Regions from separate parts of the Serinicoccus sp. JS2-9 genome, predicted to be linked through region 2. Evidence: predicted binding sites of a transcription regulator. Region 2 holds the regulator's gene; the other holds the start of a gene.
The links. Region 2 encodes Rex, which represses fermentation and respiration genes when NADH is low (regulators of the CRP and FNR family bind a similar motif). Its sites were predicted from a motif close to CTTGTGAANNNNTTCACAAG; they were not measured.
Positions count from the first base shown of each region.

Region 1: a site for Rex is predicted at 1,768-1,787, ahead of AC5PYY_RS00695 (geranylgeranyl reductase family protein). Genes of this name have one in related genera too.

Region 1 is NZ_CM180091.1:129,122-135,467, forward strand. It holds gene AC5PYY_RS00690 (NADH-quinone oxidoreductase subunit A) at 5-370, opposite strand; gene AC5PYY_RS00695 (geranylgeranyl reductase family protein) at 456-1,751, opposite strand; gene AC5PYY_RS00700 (exonuclease domain-containing protein) at 1,986-2,708, opposite strand; gene AC5PYY_RS00705 (DUF294 nucleotidyltransferase-like domain-containing protein) at 2,708-4,558, opposite strand; gene AC5PYY_RS00710 (demethylmenaquinone methyltransferase) at 4,638-5,357, opposite strand; gene AC5PYY_RS00715 (isochorismate synthase) at 5,396-6,346, shown strand, end outside.
Region 2 is NZ_CM180091.1:1,424,217-1,430,562, forward strand. It holds gene AC5PYY_RS07110 (GNAT family N-acetyltransferase) at 1-307, shown strand, start outside; gene AC5PYY_RS07115 (acetoin utilization protein AcuC) at 345-1,532, shown strand; gene AC5PYY_RS07120 (helix-turn-helix domain-containing protein) at 1,733-1,933, shown strand; gene AC5PYY_RS07125 (30S ribosomal protein bS22) at 2,154-2,252, shown strand; gene AC5PYY_RS07130 (glutaredoxin family protein) at 2,361-2,678, shown strand; gene AC5PYY_RS07135 (redox-sensing transcriptional repressor Rex) at 2,816-3,481, shown strand; gene AC5PYY_RS07140 (glutamyl-tRNA reductase) at 3,478-4,890, shown strand; gene hemC (hydroxymethylbilane synthase) at 4,887-5,933, shown strand; gene AC5PYY_RS07150 (bifunctional uroporphyrinogen-III C-methyltransferase/uroporphyrinogen-III synthase) at 5,930-6,346, shown strand, end outside.

The DNA of each region.
Region 1 (6,346 bases), 1.3 Mb from region 2:
CAGATCAGTCCCACTCCAGGCCGCCCCGGCTCCATTCGTACACGAAGGGCACCGAGACCACGGCGAGGAAGAGCAGCATCGCCAGGACGGAGAAGAGCCCCACCTGGTCGAAGGCCACCGCAAAGGGATAGAGGAACAGCACCTCGACGTCGAAGACGATGAAGAGCATCGCCGTGAGGTAGTACTTGACCGGCACCCGGCCGCCCTCGTGCGCCTGGGGCGTGGGCTGGATGCCGCACTCATAGGCCTCGGCCTTGGCCCGGTTGTAGGTGTTGCGACCCAGCAGCCCACCGCCGAAGACGGATCCGAAGGCGAAGAGGAGGCCGAAGAAGAGGAAGAAGACGACCGGCAGATACGGGTGGTAGTCCATCAGTGCCAGCACTCCTTTCGTGACGGGCCCGGCGTCGGGCTCGCCAGGGTCGCGCGCAACCCAATCCTAGGGTGAACAGTCTCGATCATGCCGCAGGGGTCATCCTGCTGAGCGCGTTGATCACGCGGTCGTCCAGTCCGCCCCCGCGTTCCTGCGGGAGGTTGGCCATGATCTTGAGCAACAGCCGCATCAACGATCGTCGCGGAAGACCGTACTTCACCGCCAGCCGCATGACCTCAGGCTTGCCGATGAGCGTGGCGAAATGCCGACCCAGCGTGTAGTAGCCGCCCAGGGCGTCCTTCATCGCCGTCGTGTAGGAGCGCAGGACGGCCTCCCGCTCCCCCGGCGTCGCGCGGGCCAACGCCGCGGCGATGACCTCGGCGGCGTGCCGGCCGGCCTCCATGGACTCGGCGATGCCCTCGCCGTTGAACGGGTTGACCATGCCGCCGGCGTCACCCACGAGCAGCAGTCCCCGGTCGTAGAGCGGCTGCCGGTTGAAGCACATGGGCAGGGCGGCGCCCCGGATCGGGCCCTGCTGGGTCTCCTCGGAGAAGCCCCACCCCTCCGGCATCGTCGCGATCCACCGGCGCATGACGTCACGGTAATCGAAGGTGCCGAACGCGTCAGAGGTATCGAGGATGCCCAGCCCGACGTTGGAGGTGCCGTCGCCGACGGGGAAGATCCAGCCGTAGCCCGGCATGAGCACGTCGCGCTCACCGTCGTCGCCCTTCGCCCACAGCTCAAGCCAGGACTCGAGATAGGCGTCGTCGTGGCGCGGGCTCTCGTAGTAGGCGCGGACGGCGACCCCCATCGGCCGGTCGTCGCGCTTGGGCCGGTCCATCGCCAGGGAAAGCCGGCTGGAGTTGCCGTCGGCGGCCACGACGACCTGGGCGCGGTACTCACGGACCTGGCCGGTCGCGCGGCCGTCGTCGCCCATGACCTTGGCGCGGACGCCGCAGATGTGCCCGCGACCATCGAGGACCGGCTCCTGCACGTTGGTGCGCTCGAGCAGCCGGGCGCCGCGCGCCTGGGCGTGCCGCGCGAGGATCTCGTCGAGGTCGTTCCGGGTGCGCACCAGGCCGTAGGGCGGGTAGGTCTCGTTGCCCGGCCAGTCCAGCTCCAGCCGCATGCCGCCGCCGAGGATGCGCAGCCCGCGGGTGCGGTGCCAGCCGTCGGCCTCGTCGATCGACACGCCGAGCTGGATCAGCTCGCGCACCGCCCGGGGCGTGAGTCCGTCTCCGCAGATCTTGTCGCGGGGGAAGGTGCCCTTCTCCAGGAGCAGGACGTCCAGGCCGTGTCCGGCGAGGTAGGCGGCGGTAGCGGACCCTCCCGGCCCGGCTCCGACGACGATGACGTCGGCGGTCTCGACCTGCTCACTCACGTGTCTTCGCGCCTCGCTTGTGACAACTTTCACGAACTCCTCAGAGTCTAGGCCGGACACCCTGGCGGGCCAGCGCAGGGATGCCTCAGAGGGATTACGGGAGGCATCGATGTGCTAAACCACGGGCGACGTCGGTGGGGGTGAGGGCAACCATTCGCGACGCTCGGTGGGGGCAGGGGCAATCATTCGCGACGCCCGGTGGGGGTGGGGGGCGGTGGGGATGGGGGCGGGGGGTCAGGGGCGGCGGCGTTCCAGGACGTCGCCGAGGAGAAGGGGGTGGTCGCGGCGCTGCGCGAGGTCGCCCTGCTGGGCGAGGAAGAGCTCGGCGCAGGCGAGGGCGTCGGTGACGGCGGAGTGGGCGCGGTAGCGGGGCAGTCGATAGGCACGGCGGCAGGCGGCCAGCCGCAGCCGGCCGGCGGGGACCTCCTCGGGGCGCAGCCGCAGCAGCCGCCGCGCCATCTCGAGCGTGTCGACGACCGGCCACGTCACGGTCGTGCCGTAGTGCTCGCGGCAGGCCGCGTCGAGGAAGTCGGTCTCGATCCGGGCGAAGTGGGCGAGGAGCACGCGACGGTGGCCGCCGTGCGCGCCGGCGAGCGCCTCCAGCACATGCGGCAGCACCTCGGCCAGCGGCGGGGCGGCACGGAGCGCGTCGTCGGTCAGGCCGTGCAGCACCGCGGACTCCCCCACCTCGCCGCGGGGCCGGACCAGGTGCTGCCCCGCCCCGGACAGGTCGATCTCGTCGCCCCGCACCGGTACCCACCCCACGGCGAGCACCTCGTGCCGCCGCGGGTCGAGGCCGGTGGTCTCCAGGTCGAGCGCCAGCAGCTCCACCTCCGCCAGGGGCGTGTCGTCCGGTGCCACGGGCGCCGCAGCGAGGTCGGCGAGCGGCCCGGGCGGCGGCGGCCCGTCCGGCCCGGCCCGGCGTGCGCCCCGGCGCAGGAGGTCGCCCAGCCCCATCAGCGCACCTGCGGGAGGCGGGCGGCCAGCCCCTGCTGGGCGGTGCGCACGATCTGGAAGGCGTCGCGCAGGTGGCGGCGTTCGAGGCTGCCGAGGCCGCGCGGGTCGAGATGGTTGTCGGGCCGCTCGCCATCGCGCACCTGGGCGGCCTGGTGCCGGAGGCGCAGGTAGGACAGCAGCTCCAGCGCGTCGGCGAGGTCGGTGGCGCTCTCCGCCGGCAGCACGCCCCGCTCGGCGGCCGCCGCGAGCCGAGCCCCGGTCGACAGGGCGGTCGACCCCGCGCGCAGCGCCTGCACCCGCGCCAGCTGCACGATCGCCGCGATGCCTCGCTTGAGGTCGAGCGTGTCCCGGTGCTCCCCCTGGTCCTCCAGGACGAACCCGCGGAAGAACCCGATGGGCGGGCGCATCCGGGCCGACTGCGCGGTGAGGTAGGCCAGCAGCAGGTCGGAGCGCCCGCCCAGGGGGACCACCTCCTCCCGCAGCGTCCGGACGAGGTCGCCGTCGCCGTGCACGGCCCTCATGTCGTAGAAGATCGCCGCCCACAGGACCGCCTCCGGCTGCGGCTCACGGGTCCACCGCCCGAACTGCGCGCGCCAGTCGGACGCGCGCATCCGCCAGCGCGGGTTGCTCGCCATGACGTCGCCGTCGCACCGGGGGAAGCCGCATACCTCGAGCCCGTCGGTGACGAACCCGGCCAGTGCCGCCCACCACGGATCGTCGGGGTCGGCGTCGTCGGCGAGGACCAGGGCGTGGTCCTGGTCGCCGCCGAGGCCCTGCTCCTCCCGCGCGGCCGACCCCAGCGCGGCCCAGGCGTAGGGCGCGGGCGGGGGGCCGAGCTCGGCCTCGGCGAGGGCGATGAGCCGGGCGGTGAGGGCGTCCGTGAGGGCGGTGACGACCCGGCCGATGTCCGCGGCGGTCGCATCCTCGGCCACGAGCTGCTCGACGACCTGGGGTATGCGGCGGGCCTGGGCGGCCAGCCCGTCGACGTCCTCCTGCCGTTGAACGTCGGCGACGAGGTAGACGGGGTTGGAGCGCTCCAGCCGGACGAGGTCGGTGGTCGTCACCAGCCCGAGGACCGCCCCGGACGCGTCCACCACGGGAAGGTGGTGGATGTTGCGGCCGGTCATCTCCAGCATCGCCTCCAGGGCCAGCGCCTCGGCACCGACGGTGACCGGCCGCGTCGTCATGACCGTGTGGACCGGGTGGCCCGGGTCCACCCCGGCGGCCAGCACCCGGCGGCGCAGGTCGCGATCGGTGACGATGCCGGCGAGCCCGCCCTCAGCCATGACGAGCAGCGAGGAGACGCCGGCCTCCGTCATGATCCGCGCCGCCTCGGCCACCGGCGTCTCCGGGTCGGCGGTCACGGGCTCGCCCCGCAGGAGGTCGCGCACCGCGGTCTTGAGGACGGCCGAGCCGCGGGTCGGGGTCTGCAGCTGCCGGAGGGCGGCGCGGATCCGCCCGTGGTGCGCCGCGGCGAAGTGGACCCCCACCACCGGGTGCGCCGCGGCCAGCGCGTCGAACTCCTCCCGCGGCAGCGTCAGCAGCAGCGTGTCCTCCCGGGCAGTGGCGTCATACCGGCTGGGCGCATGCTCGACGACGCCGGACAGGCCGAAGCCGCTGCCGGCGCCCACGCGGTCCACGAGCTGGCCGTCGTCGGTGATGTCGACGGCCCCCGCCCGCACGACGTAGAGGCGGTCGTCGCGGTGTCCCGCGCGCAGCACGGTGGAGCCGCGCCGGACGTAGCGGACCGTGCACCGCGAGGGCAGTCGGTCCAGCACCTCCGGCGGCAGGTCCGCGAAGGGCGGGTGCGCCGCGAGGAAGTCGCGGATCTCCGCCAGCTCGACGTCCATCCCCTACTTCTACACCGGGGCGAGGGCATCCGCACGCGTGCAGGCGTGACCAGCGCCCCTCAGGGGCGCGACGCCAGGATCAGGCGATCGGGCCCGGCGTGGAGGGGGCGACCGCGTGGTGCAGCGCCACGACGCCGCCGGTGAGGTTGCGCCACCGCACCTGGGTCCACCCGGCGGCCCGCACCTGCTCGGCCAGCTCCCGCTGCGCCGGCCAGGCGCGGATGGACTCGGCGAGGTAGACGTAGGACTCGGGGTTGGAGCTGACCCGGCGGGCGATCTGCGGCAGCGCCCGCATGAGGTAGTTGCGGTAGAACGTAGAGAAGACCGGCACCACCGGCTGGCTGAACTCGCACACGACGAGACGACCACCGGGTCGGACCACCCGGAGGAACTCCCGCAGGGCGGCGTCCACGTCACTCACGTTGCGCAACCCGAAGCTCATCGTGACGACGTCGAAGGACCCGTCGGCGAAGGGGAGCGCCATCGCGTCTGCCGCGGTGAAGGGAAGGTCCGGGCGACGCCGACGGCCCTCCCCCAGCATCCCCGTGGAGAAGTCCGCGGGCACGACGTCGATGCCGCGATCGGCATACGGCTCGCTCGAGGTGCCCGTGCCCGCGGCGATGTCGAGGACGCGCTCCCCCGGGCGCGCGTCGACCGACGCGACCACGGCGCGACGCCAGAGGTGGTCCATCCCCCCGGACAGCACGGTGTTGGTCAGGTCGTAGCGGCGAGCCACGCCGTCGAACATCTCGGCGACCTCGCGTGGCTGCTTGTCGAGCTGGGCGCGCGTCGGGTTCATGCCAGCCATCCTCGCACCACGCCCTACAGTGGACGGCTGTGGCTCCACCCCCTGTGCTCCCCCGACTGCGCGCCCGGACCGTCGCGGTCGACGCCCCCGGCGACCTGCTGACCCGCGTGCCGGACGAGGTCGACCCGCGCGAGGCGGTGGCCTGGCTGCGTGAGGGCGACGGCCTGGTCGGCTGGGGCCGGGTCGCCCACCTGGAGTGCACGGGGCCGGAGCGTTTCGCCACGGCCGAGCAGTGGTGGACCTCCCTCCACGCGGTGGCTGAGGTCGAGGACGAGGTGCGCCTACCCGGCACGGGCCTGGTCGCCTTCGGGTCGTTCGCGTTCTCGCCGGGGTCGGCGGACGCCAGCGTGCTCACCGTGCCCCGGGTGGTCATCGGCCGCCGGGACGGCCTCGCCTGGGTGACGACCGTGGTGCGGGACGACGAGCCCTGGCCCACCGCCCACCCGGCCGAGCTGCTGGGTCGCAGCAACCCGGATCTCGCGGTCCTGGACCCGGTCGTCGAGAGCGACGGCTCCATCCCCGCCGCGCAGTGGCCCGAGGTGATCGCGGCGGCGGTCTCCCGGATCGCCGAGGGCGAGGTGGACAAGGTCGTCCTCGCCCGCGACGTCGCCGTGCGCCACCGCGACGGGCAGGCGGTGCGCCTCGCCCCGGTGCTGGAGCGCCTGGAGAAGCGGTATGCCGCCACCTGGACCTTCGCGGTCGACGGCCTGGTCGGCGCCACGCCGGAGATGTTGGTCCGGCTGCAGGGCGGGCGCGCCCGGTCGCGGGTGCTGGCGGGCACGATCCGCCGGCCGAACGGCATACCCGTGGCGCGGGCCGGGGACCCGGCGCTGGCCGCGGCGGGTGCCGACCACCCCGCCGACCCGCGGCTGCGACTCGTGAGCAGCGCCAAGGACCTGGACGAGCACGCCTTCGCCGTGCGCTCGGTCGCCGAGGCGCTCGCGCCGCACTGCTCGGAGATGATGGTGCCGGAGGCGCCC
Region 2 (6,346 bases):
CATTCCCGGTGCCGGTGAGCTCTTCGGCCTGTGGGTGGCCCCCTCCCGCCGGGGCAGCGGCGTCGCGCGCCGGCTGCTCGAGAAGGCCGCCAACGTGGGCCGCGACGTCGGGCTGCGTCAGCTCGTCTACTGGGTGGGCACCGACAACGGGCGCGCCGTTGCCTTCGCCTCCAGCTTCGGGTTCCGCCCCACCGACGACCGCCGACCGATCCGGATCCGCGGCGTCGACGAGGAGGACGCGGACTCCGAGGAGATGATGATGGTCTACCCCCTCAGCGACGCAGCAGGGGTTCCCACCTCGCTCTGACCGGGGGTTTTCCGCGTCACTGGTCTAGCGTGTGCCCATGACTCGCTCTTGGGTGATGTGGGACGAGCGCTATGCGGGATACGACTTCGGACCGGGGCACCCGATGCATCCCAGCCGGCTGGACCTGACGCACCGGCTCTCCGTCGCGCTCGGGCTGCTCGACCACGACGACGTCGAGGTGCGGCCGGCCCGCTACGCGACCGACGAGGAACTGCTCTCCGTCCACACGCGCGACCTCCTGGAGGAGGTCAAGGCGGCGTCGGCGGACCCCCGCGCGGCCCGCGGGCGGCAGGGCGTCGGCACCGAGGACACCCCAGCCTTCGCGGGTATGCACGACGCCTCCCGGCTGGCGGTCGGCGCGACGATCGAGGCGTGCGACGCGGTGTGGTCCGGGGCCGTGCCGCGCGCGGTCAACATCGCGGGGGGCCTGCACCACGCGATGCCGGAGGCGGCCTCGGGCTTCTGCGTCTACAACGACATCGCGGTCGGCATCCAGCGGATGCTCGACCAGGGCGCCGAGCGGGTGGTCTACCTCGACCTGGACGTGCACCACGGCGACGGGGTCGAGCGCTGCTTCTGGAACGATCCGCGTGTCCTCACCATCTCCCTGCACGAGACCGGCCGCGCGCTCTTCCCCGGCACCGGCTTCCCCGGCGACACCGGCGGCCCGCGTGCCCAGGACTCCGCCGTCAACGTCGCCCTGCCTCCAGGGACCGGTGACGAGGGCTGGTTGCGCGCCTACCAGGCAGTCGTCCCGGCGGTCGTCCGAGCCTTCGCCCCGGAGGTGCTCGTGAGCCAGCACGGCTGCGACAGCCACTACTCCGACCCGCTGGCGCACCTGTCGCTGTCGATGGATGCCCTCGCGACGGCCTGTGGATGGGTCGGCGAGCTGGTCGACGACCATGCCTCAGGGCGCTGGGTCTCTCTGGGCGGCGGCGGCTACCAGCTCGTCGAGGTGGTGCCCCGGGCCTGGTCGCACCTCGTCGGCGTCGCGACCGGGCGCCCGGTCGACCCCGCCACCCCGACCCCCGACGCGTGGCGGGAGCACGTGGGCGACACCTACGGGGAGCGTGCCCCGTCGCACATGGGCGACCGGGAAGGGCGGGAGATCCGCTACGGACGGTGGGAGGACGGGCACGACCCCGAGGATCCGGTCGACAGCGCGATCATGGCCACCCGGCGGGCGGTCTTCCCCGGATGGGGACTGGATCCCTACTTCGACTGAGCACCCCGCCCCGCGTATCCCGCTGAGTCCCAGGACATTCCGTTCGTCACACCTCGCGTGTCGCGCTGGACTTTTTCGCGCTTCGACTTTCGCAACTGCCACTCCTGCCCCTAGTGTTGGCCCGACACACAACGACGCAGACAGCGGCCGGAGGGGAAGCCGAGCGCGGTCTGCACATATCGAGAGACGGGAAACGTCCTATGGCAGATGAGCGACAGCTCGCGGAGATGACGTTCATGACCGTGGCCGAGGTGGCCGCCGTCATGCGCGTGTCGAAGATGACCGTGTATCGCCTGGTGCACTCCGGGGAGTTGCCCGCCGTGCGGGTCGGCCGGTCCTTCCGGGTGCCCGAGAAGGCCGTGCACGCCTACCTCGAGGACTCCTACCACGGCACCGCCTGAGCGGTAGCCACCCGTGCCTGGGTCCCTGACACCCACCCTGTCCCGTCCCTGATCCCGTGTCCTTGACGCCTTGCGGAGTTTCGTCGCGCGTCGTCGCGGCGCCCGGTTTTGGGCCGTGCCTGGCTGCCGCGCTAGGCTGACCCGATCCGTCGTGCAGCCCCGAGGGTGTCCGCCCCGGCAGCGGCTGCACCACCATGACCGACGAGACGAAGGATCCCCGATGGGCTCTGTGATCAAGAAGCGCCGCAAGCGGATGGCGAAGAAGAAGCACCGCAAGCTGCTGCGCAAGACGCGTCACCAGCGTCGCAACAAGAAGTGAGCCGCGCGCGGCTGCGCGCACGCTGACCGACGGCGCCCACTCCCCTCGGGAGGGGCGCCGTCGTCGTCCGACCGCCCCCGTCGAGGGGGATGACGAGAGGGATGAGGTATGCCGTGGCGCCGGCTGGTCGCACGCCTGCGACCGCGCGAGGCCTCCCGGCGTGAGCTCACCGTGCTGACCCGCGCCGGCTGCCACCTGTGCGAGGAGATGCTCGAGACGGTCCGGGGCGTCGGCGACGCCGAGGGCTTGGCCGTCACGGTGCGCGACATCGACGTCGAGCGCGACGAGGGCCGGATGTCGGCCGACGAGCACGACCGCTGGACCACCGAGGTCCCGGTGCTGCTGGTGGACGGTCGACCCGTCGCCCGGTGGCGGGCGACCGCGGCCCAGGTGCGCGACGCCCTGGCAGCCCACCGGAGCCCGTAGCGCCCCGTGCTCAGCCGTTTTGGTGGATCGAGGGTTGCCAGCCTAGAGTTGAGGGGTCCGCGCCGACCGGTGTGAACGGGTCTGATATAAGCCCCCCTGGTCGTCGCCATCCGCAGAGAGGAGCCGGTGTCGCCGTGATGGCCGAGTCGACCCGGCGCGGGGTGCCGGAGGCCACCGTCGGTCGGCTCCCTGGCTATCTCCAGGCCCTCACCACCGTCGCCGAGCAGGGCCGTGGCTCGATCTCCAGCGAAGAGCTCGCGACCCTCACCGGGGTCCGTTCCGCGCAGGTCCGCAAGGACCTGTCCCACCTCGGGTCCTACGGCGTCCGCGGGGTCGGCTACGACGTGACGCGGCTCGCCGAGCAGGTCTCGGCCGAGCTCGGGCTCTCCCAGGACTGGCCCGTCGTCATCGTGGGCATGGGTAACCTCGGCCGTGCCCTCGCGGCCTACGAGGGTCTCGCGACCCGCGGCTTCCGCGTCGTCGCCCTGGCCGATAACGACCCGGACGTGGTCGGCACCGTCGTCGAGGGGCATACCGTCCAGGGGCTGGCCCGGGTGGAGACGGACGTGCCGGTGTCGGTCGGCGTGATCACCACCCCGCCCGAGGCGGCCCAGGAGGTCGCCGACGTGCTCGTCGACCTGGGCGTCCACTCGATCCTCACCTTCTCCTCCGGCGTGCTCCAGGTGCCTGACGACGTCGACGTCCGACGGGTAGACCTCGCCACCGAGCTGCAGATCCTCACCTTCCACCAGCGGCAGCGCTCGCTCGCGCCGCCCGCCAGCCCGGTGGAGGGAGCCTCGTGAGCGTCCTCGTCGTCGGTCTGTCGCACCGGTCCGCCTCCATCGACCTGCTCGAGCGGGTCGTGCTGGATGGCGCCGCGGCGCGCGTGCTGGGGTCGCTGCTGCACGGTGGCGAGCACGTCGAGGAGGTGCTGGTCATCTCCACCTGCAACCGCCTGGAGGTCGTGGTGGAGGCCGCGACCTTCCACGGCGCCCTCGAGGAGGTGGGTGCCGCGCTCGGCGACCTCACCGGTCTCGGACGGGACACGCTGACCGAGCACCTCTTCGTCCACTACGACGACCGCGCGGTGTCCCACCTCTTCGAGCTGGCCTGCGGGCTGGACTCCATGGCCGTGGGCGAGAGCCAGGTCCTCGGCCAGCTGCGCGAGGCCCTCGCCCGCGCGCAACAGGAGGGGCACCTCGGTCCCTCGCTCAACCCCCTGGTCCAGCAGGCGCTCCGCGTCGGCAAGCGGGCCCACGCCGAGACCACGATCGACGAGGTGTCCCGCTCGCTGGTCTCCCTCGGTCTCGACCGCGCCCGCACCGTGCTCGGCGACCTCGATGCCGCCCGCACCGTCGTCGTCGGCGCCGGCGCGATGTCCGGCCTGGCCGTCGCCACCCTCGTGCGCGAGGGCGTCGGTGACCTCACCGTGGTCAACCGCACCGACGCGCGCGCCGAGCGGCTCGCCGCCCAGCACCGGGTCCGCACCGCGCCCTGGGCCGACCTGGCGCCGGTCGTGGGCGCTGCCGACCTGGTGCTCACGTGCACCGGCGCCGTCGGTCACGTCCTCGACGTCGACGCCCTCGCGGGCGCCCGCAGCGCCGCTGGCCGCACCGGCTCCCCGGCCGTGCTCCTCGACCTGGCCCTCCCGCGGGACATCGACCCGGCCGCAGGGCGGCTGCGCGGCGTCCACCTCTGGGGCCTCGCGCAGCTGCAGCAGGAGACCGTCGCGTCCCGGTCGGGGCTCGAGGGGGAGCCGGTGGCCGTGACCGCCGTCCGCGGTCTCGTCGCCGCCGAGGTGGCCGGTCACCTCACCGAGCGGCACGCCGCCCGGCTGGGTCCGACGTTGGCCGCGCTGCGCACGAGCGCCGCGCGGGTCGTGGACGCCGAGATGGCGCGCCTGGACCAGCGCCTGCCCCACCTGCCCGACGACGAGCGCGCCGAGGTGCGGCAGACCGTCCGGCGGGTCGTCGACAAGCTGCTGCACACCCCGACGACCCGGGTGAAGCAGCTGCAGTCCGGCGTCGACGAGCCGGCCGACTACGCGCACGCCCTGCGCGAGCTCTTCGACCTCGACAGCCGTGAGGTGGCGGCCTTGTCCACCCCTCCGCTGGGCGTGGTCGAGCGGGTCGCCGGGGCCCGGAGCGGCGACGCGACCGCAGCACGCGCCGAGGCCGGCCCCGCAGACCCCGCCGAGGGGGAGCCGGTATGACGACGCCCCAGTCTCCGCCGGGCGCTGCCCCGGTCCCTGCTCCTGCGGGTCCTGCCACCGTCGTCGACGGAGTGTCGGCGCGGACGCTCCGGCTCGGCACGCGGTCGAGCGCCCTGGCCACCAGCCAGTCGCGCTGGGTGGCCGAGCAGCTGCGCGCCGCCGGACACCGGGTCGAGCTGGTCCCGGTCACGACCGAGGGCGACACCTCCCGGCGCAGCCTCACCGAGATCGGGGGGACCGGGGTCTTCGCCTCGGCCCTGCGAGACGCCCTGCACGAGCGCCGCATCGACCTGGCCGTGCACTCGCTCAAGGACCTGCCCACCGCCGCTGCGCCCGGGCTGTTCGTCGCGGCCGTGCCCCGCCGGGAGGACCCGCGTGACGTCCTCGTGGCGCGCGACGGGCTCCGGCTGCGCCAGCTGCCTGCCGGGGCCGTGGTCGGCACCGGGTCTCCCCGACGCGCGGCCCAGCTCGCCCTCGTGCGCCCGGACCTGCAGGTCCGGGACATCCGGGGCAACGTCGACTCGCGCATCCGGATGGTCCGCGACGGCACCCTCGACGCCGTCGTCCTCGCCCGCGCCGGGCTGGCCCGCCTGGGCCGGCTCGACGACGCGACCGAGGAGATCGACGTCGAGACCATGCTCCCCGCCGCCGGGCAGGGCGCCCTCGCGGTGGAGTGCCGCGCGGACAAGCCCGAGCTCGCCGGCCTGCTGGCCGACCTGCTCGAGCACGCGCCGACGCGCGCCGCGGTGACCGCGGAGCGGGCCGCCCTGGCCGCCCTCGAGGCCGGCTGCACCGCCCCCGTGGGTGCGCTCGCGGTGGCCGGTGACGGCATACCGGGAGGCACGACCTCCCTCGTCCTCCACGCCTTCGCGGCCCTGCAGCACGGGCCGCGACGCAGCGTGGCGACCGGAGCGCACGACGCGCCGGTCGACCTCGGCCGGACCGTGGCCGAGCAGTTGTTGAACCGTCCCGACCTCACGTCCGATCCGGCCATGGCCGCGGTGCGGGGCGCGGGGTCACACACATCGGAGTCTGACCTGTGAGCACCGACGCCGCCCCCCTCCACCTCGCCCACCCGCCTGTGACGGCCACCAGCGCACGGGTCGCCTTCGTCGGCGCCGGGCCCGGCGACCCCGGGCTCCTGACCGTCCGGGCCAGGGACTACCTCGCGGCCGCCGACGTCGTGCTGCTGGACACCCACCACCGGCCCGAGCAGCTGGAGGCCTGGACCCGGCCCGACGTCGAACTGGTGCCGACGACCCGGGGCGAGGACGGCCCGGCGCTCACCGCTCACGCGCGCGCCAAGCTGCTGGTCAAGACGGCTGGCGGATTCGACGACGCGACGCACCTGGTCGTCCGGCTCATGGACGGCGACGCGACCGCCTTCGGCAGCCTGGCCGGCGAGGCCGCCGCCTGCCGCGACGCGGGGGTGCCCTTCGAGATCGTGCCCGGCGTC